Linked DNA regions of Flavivirga spongiicola. The protein of the gene in region 2 interacts with the protein of the main gene of each other region in a pairwise test. Links are inferred from orthologs where the notes say so. Each region holds a gene or a part of one and is shown on either strand. Other genes may lie near its edges.

Region 1 (3,242 bases), on a different replicon or contig from region 2:
TACTTATTGGGATATATGCCGTCACTAACATGGTTAAAAAAGCACCAACTGCCGGTGCAGCGCGTAATACACCAAACCCTTCACTTCCTACCTTTAAAATATCCTGAGCAAATAACGGTAATAAGGCGATGGCACCACCAAATAAAACAGCCACCATATCTAAAGTCATAGCACCTAAAATGGCTTTTGTTTTAAATACAAATTCAACTCCTTCTTTTAAACTCTGTGCTACAGATTCACCAATTTTTGGATTTAAAATAGGCTTCCGCTTTATCTGTAATAAGATAATTAAGGATAGCAAAACTAATCCGAAAATAATGCAAAGCGACCAATGCACACCTATCCATCCAATAAAAAGCCCTCCAAATGCAGGACCCAAAACACCTGCCATTTGCCATGTAGAACTATTCCAGGTAGCAGCATTAGGGTAAACCTTTTTAGGAACAATCAATGCGACTAAAGAAAAAATGGTCGGCCCGAAAAAAGAACGTAAAAAGCCTCCAAAAAATACTAGGCCATAAATAGAGTAAAGTATTGTTCTTGTTGCCCAATCCTTAACAATGATATCCCAGGTTAATAAAAACAAACCTAAACTAATCAATGAAAAAGCAGCTATACATAAAGCTAAAAGATTTCGTTTTTCTTTCTGATCTACAATATGACCTGCAAATAAAGCCATAGTAAACGCTGGAATTATTTCCATAAGACCAATGATTCCAAGAGAAAGAGGATCTTTAGTGATGGTATAAACCTGCCATTCAATAATAATAAATTGCATAGACCACCCAAACACCAATATAAAACGAACCAATAAAAAGATATTGAATTCTTTGATTCGTAAGGCTGCATACGGGTCTTTTTTCGCCATAAATTATGCTTTAATATCTTTTAATTTAAGTTGCAACGATACGTTTCCGTTCCATTCATTTTCATCAATAGAATAGACTGCTCTAAATGGTTTTCCGTTAGAAATTAAATCCAATTTATGTCCCATACTAAAACCAATACAGACCATGTTATTTGCCTCAGGTTGTGCAGCTGTTAATCGTAAATGTGTTTTATCTGCTCCCACACACTTACCATAACCTGTATCTGTTAAATTTTCAGTCATAAAAATGGGTGCCATATTATTCGGACCAAAAGGAGCAAACTGTTTTAGAACTCTATAAAACTTTGGTGTAATATCCTTTAAATCTATTTGAGCATCTATCTTAATTTCTGGCGTTAACAGGTTTTTATCGATGGTTTTAGCAACCTCTTCTTCAAATGCTTGCTTAAAAGCTTCGTATTGGGCTTCTTTAAGTGTTAACCCCGCTGCATATTTATGGCCTCCAAATTGTTCAATATAATCGGTACACGCCTCCAAAGCACGATAAACATCAAACCCTCTAACCGATCGTGCCGAGGCTGCTAGTTTATCACCACTTTTTGTAAATACCAAGGTTGGTCTATAATAAGTTTCTGTTAATCTAGAAGCCACAATACCAATAACACCTTTATGCCAAGTTTCATTGTAAACAACAGTAGTAAAACGTTCCTGTTCTTTCTGTTCTTCAATTTGTTGTAAAGCTTCTTCTGTAATTCGTTTATCAGTTTCACGTCTGTCGAGGTTATATTCGTTAATTTCGGAAGCGTATTTTTTTGCTAAATTTTCTTCTGTTTCAGTTAATAAAGCCACTGCGTAATTACCATGTTTCATACGTCCTGCAGCATTAATTCTGGGGGCTACTATAAATACAACATCAGTAATGGTGAGTTCTGTCTTTTCAACCTGATCTAAAATGGCTTTAATCCCTGGTCTTGGATTCGCGTTAATTACTTGAAGTCCAAAGTAGGCTAATACTCTGTTTTCTCCAGTAATAGGAACAATATCTGCGCCAATAGCTGTGGCCACCAAATCTAAATATTCTATTAGATCTTCAACCGTTTTGTTTTCTTTTGATGCTAGTGCCTGTATTAATTTAAACCCAACACCACAACCGCATAATTCTTTATATGGGTATTCGCAATCCTTCCGTTTAGGGTCTAAAACAGCAGCTGCATTCGGAATTTCATCTGCAGGTCTGTGATGATCACAAATAATAAAATCGATACCAAGCTCTTTAGCATAAGTTACTTTATCAACAGACTTTATACCACAATCTAACGCTATGATAAGCGAGAAATCATTTTCTAAAGCAAAGTTGATCCCCTTATACGATATACCATACCCTTCGTCATAACGGTTGGGAATGTAAGTATGTACAAGCTCATACTTAGATTTTAAATAGGTAGACATTAATGCGACTGCAGTTGTTCCATCGACATCATAATCGCCATAAACCAAAATATTTTCTTTGTTGGCCATTGCTTTTTCAATACGGGCAACGGCCTTATCCATATCTCTCATTAAGAATGGATCATGTAAGTCACCTAAACGGGGTCTGAAAAACGTTTTAGCATCTTCGTAAGTTTCAATCCCCCGATGTAATAACAATGTTGCTAAGATTGAATCTACCTGAAGCGCTTCCTGTAAAGCCTTGATTTTTTCTGATTCCAGTTTTGGTTTTAATGTCCAGCGCATGTATTATTCCTTTAAACGAATACGATTTTTATACATTTCTTCTTCATCGACAAATACCTTAACATAATACCTTTTTTTAGGCAAATAAGACAGGTCAAAACTAAGAGCCCCTCGGCTAAAATTGGCATAAGAATGCGTTTCCAATACGTGGGCTTCATCTTCTTGATCTACAATAAGGACTTTTACATTTGCAGGTTTATTTGAAAAGTAATCTAATGTAAAAGGTCCATTTGTTCTTGCTGGAAAAGCAGCTATTGATGGCATATTATCCAACTCATAAGGCATATCTGTTCTTACCGAAAAATGATAGTTAATACTGCTACCAAAATCTGACTTAAATTGCTTTATGGCGTTTCCTAAAGAATCTAATAGTTTTACTTCACCACGACCATCTTTTACCTTATACCAAAACTCTAGGCCATCACCTTTAGTATCATTAAACGTAAAATTATAATTTCCTTTTTTTAGCTTAATAGTATCTTGATAAACAGTATTAGGCTTCATATTTAAACTATCTTTTTTTAAAAAGACATGTCCAAAACTGTCTTGAATGCTATACGTATTTTGACCGGGTTTATTATTGGTTTTATAATATACTATAATACTTTCTGGCAAAATATTAGGACGCTTATAACCCGATTGTTGCTTATTATCCGATATAAAAGCATCTTTTTTTCCA
Region 2 (3,379 bases):
ACTTCTTTTAATATAAAAGCTTTACAAGGCTTTGTTTGATATTTTTTACCATCAAAACCAATTTTTACTCCTGCTTTTAATAAATGAATTGCTTCTACAGAAATAGTTCCATCTACCTGTGCATAATATTCCTTTTCAACTTTTCGACTATTAACAAAATCACTCATTTTACCATCTGTAGTAAGTAATAATAAACCTTCAGATTTCTCATCTAATCTACCTATAGCCATAATCCCCTTAGGAAAATCATGAAGAGTTCCTAAAAATTTCTTCGATTGTTGTTTTGAATCATGGCTTTTAAACTGGCTTAAATAACCATATGGTTTATAGATCACAAAATGGTGATGCTCGCTTTTAGATACTTCCATTTAAAATACTATGAACGAGTTCTTTTGTTGGTTTTTGTCCATTTACTTTGGTTCTAACGGCATCAAAGGTCACTTTAAAATCGCATCCAGATTTGTAATTGCTACATCCATATGCAGTACGACCTTTTATAACGATTCCCTTTTTGCATTTCGGACAGCTCAATTCGTCTAACTTCGCCTTCTTAGAAGTTTTTTTGGGCTCTAATTTCAAATTAAATGCCTCATCAAAACGAAGCAAGCCTTCCAACGTACCAGAATCAGTTTTAAAACCCTTTAAATTAACTGTGGATCCTTTTTGAAGCAACCTGATATATTGTTTTTCAGAAATTTTCTTATTAGCATAGCTAAAAGGCATTACAAAATTACAGCCCGCTTTGTAACCACTACATCCATAAGCTGTTTTTCCTTTTAAAATAAGACCTTGCTTGCATTTTGGGCATGTTTCTGCTGTAATACCAGCTGCTGCTTTTTTAACCGCTTTAGCTTTACGATTTTTTACAGTCACAGCATGAGATATATTGGCACGTTTGGTTTCACTTCTCACCTCATACACTAAAGCATCCACCATACGTTTCATGTTTTTTATAAACGCCCCGGCACTAAACGCTCCCTTTTCAATGTCTTTGAGTTGTTTTTCCCAAGAACCTGTAAGCTCTGCAGATTTTAATAAATCGTTTTGGATTGTGTCAATAAGTTGTATGCCCGTAACCGTAGGCAGTACTTGTTTCTTATTACGTTTTATATATTTTCTTTTAAAAAGTGTTTCAATAATGTTGGCACGCGTAGACGGTCTTCCTATACCATTTTCTTTCATCAACTCACGCATATCCTCATCATCTACTTGTTTTCCCGCTGTTTCCATAGCGCGTAATAAAGAAGCCTCCGTAAATTGCTTAGGTGGTTTAGTTTCCTTTTCTAAAAATGAAGGTTCATGAGGTCCTTTCTCTCCTTTTTCAAAAGTTGGTAAAATACCAGATTCTTTTTCTTTTGCATTCGCATTTTCAAAAATAATGCGCCACCCCTTCTCTAAAATCTCTTTCCCTGTAGTTTTAAAAGACACATCTGAAGCCTTACCAATCACAGTAGTATTAGACACCAAACAATCGTCATAAAAAACGGCTATAAAACGCTTTACAATAATATCGTAAACCTGTTGTTGATTATATTGTAAATTAATCTGAATGCCCGTTGGAATAATAGCATGGTGATCGGTTACTTTTTTATCATTGAAAACTTTGGTCGACTTTCTTATTTTCTTTCCTAAAATTGGCTGTGTTAACTTTGAATAATTTGTCAACTTTTGAAGAATCCCAGATACCTTAGGGTATATATCGTTTGGTAAAAAAGTAGTATCTACTCTAGGATAAGTAACCACCTTTTGCTCATATAATTTCTGAACAATCTTAAGTGTTTCATCTGCCGAAAATCCAAATTTAGTATTACAATATACTTGCAACCCTGTTAAGTCAAAGAGCTTTGGCGCATATTCTTTACCTTTTTTCTTTGTAATAGATTCAATTTCAAAATCACTTTCCTTAACTTTATTAGCCAATGCTTCGCCATCTTCTTTTTTTAAAAAGCGTCCATCTTCATAACTAAACAAGGTTTCCCGATATAAAGTTTGTAATTCCCAATATGGTTGGGGCTTAAAATTTTCAATGGCTTTAAACCTGCTAACAACCATTGCTAAAGTTGGTGTTTGTACACGACCAACCGATAATACTTGTTTATAACCACCATGTTTTACAGTGTATAATCTGGTGGCATTCATTCCAAGTAGCCAGTCGCCAATAGCTCTGGAAAAACCTGCATAGTATAAATTATCGTAATCTGAAGCTGGTTTTAAGTTTTCAAATCCTTCTTTAATAGCTTCTGCAGTTAATGAGGAAATCCATAAGCGTTTTACTTCCCCCTTGTAATTGGCTTCATTCATCACCCAACGCTGAATCAATTCTCCTTCTTGGCCAGCATCTCCACAGTTTATAACAACATCTGCCTTATCAAATAAACTTTTTACAATCTTAAATTGCTTTTGTATTCCTGAATTAGAAACCACTTTTGTTTCAAATTTTTCAGGCAACATAGGGAGGTTATTTAAATCCCAGCTTTTCCAATACGGTTTATAATCGTTAGGCTCTTTTAAAGTACATAAATGCCCAAAGGTATAAGTGATTGCATAACCATTACCTTCGTAATAGCCATCACGTTTGGTACTAGCTCCTAAAATAGAAGCAATCTCACGTGCTACACTTGGTTTTTCGGCAATACAAACTTTCATTAATTTTCGATTATCTTTTTACAAAAAACACCATTTCTATCATAAAATATGACATATAATTCGTTTATTTTTCACTATTTCTTCATTATAAAAATTAATCGTAGCTATGGCTATGATTGATACCCAGTCAAGCTGAGCACATGTTTTTATGCTTTGAACTAGCAAAAACTATTTCAAATTATTTATATCTTATTTTATAACAGAACTGGTATAAGAAGACGCAAAATAGGAATTTTGATATTGATTTTGAAAAGGAATTGTTAGGAGTTATTAACGACAAATAATAAACCTACAATTCATTTTTTAACAAAATTAAAGATTAAACCTTCATTTTTTTTATTTAAATTCGTACCAAATTTAATGAAAAAGCCCCTTTTCAAAAATGATTAAACTCCCCTATGTTATAATATTACTATGTTTTAGTGTATATTATAGTTTCGGTCAAGTAGGTATCGGAACAACTGCTCCATCTATTTTAGATGTTACATCTATAACTCAAGGATTCTTAGCTCCCAGAATGACGCAAAACCAAAGAGATATAATTGATTGGTATTATCCGTGTTATTCAATAGGTCACAATAACAATTGGTACGGAGATATACCTGTTGAAAATTCAACAACAGATCGCGCACAATTATTTATTAGACAACAGATCTCAAACGACTTAAACAACTAAAAAGCAACACAATAGCTCTTAAAATATTTAAAATAAAATTTAAAAACATCAAATAAT

What was found.
Region 1: the proteins of Q4Q47_RS22685 (region 2) and recJ interact in binary tests that used the Escherichia coli proteins (3 or more experiments, as listed by UniProt). The link is inferred for Flavivirga spongiicola from one-to-one orthologs.

The regions. Positions count from the first base shown.
Region 1 is NZ_JAUOEO010000001.1:2,276,243-2,279,484, reverse strand. Bases 218-3,122 are described here. They hold recJ (single-stranded-DNA-specific exonuclease RecJ), read right to left. Parts: upstream 2,564-3,122; coding sequence 872-2,563; downstream 218-871. Other genes in these bases: Q4Q47_RS09110 (peptide-N-glycosidase F-related protein), read right to left, coding at 2,567-3,122; Q4Q47_RS09120 (MFS transporter), read right to left, coding at 218-868. Outside these bases: more of Q4Q47_RS09120, read right to left, coding at 1-217; more of Q4Q47_RS09110, read right to left, coding at 3,123-3,242. UniProt on the Escherichia coli protein: Single-stranded-DNA-specific exonuclease.
Region 2 is NZ_JAUOEO010000002.1:633,537-636,915, reverse strand. What follows is about bases 1-3,042. They hold Q4Q47_RS22685 (type IA DNA topoisomerase), read right to left. Parts: upstream 2,647-3,042; coding sequence 355-2,646; downstream 1-354. Other genes in these bases: Q4Q47_RS22680 (hypothetical protein), read left to right, coding at 3,029-3,042; Q4Q47_RS22690 (pseudouridine synthase), read right to left, coding at 1-368. In the rest of the region: more of Q4Q47_RS22680, read left to right, coding at 3,043-3,322.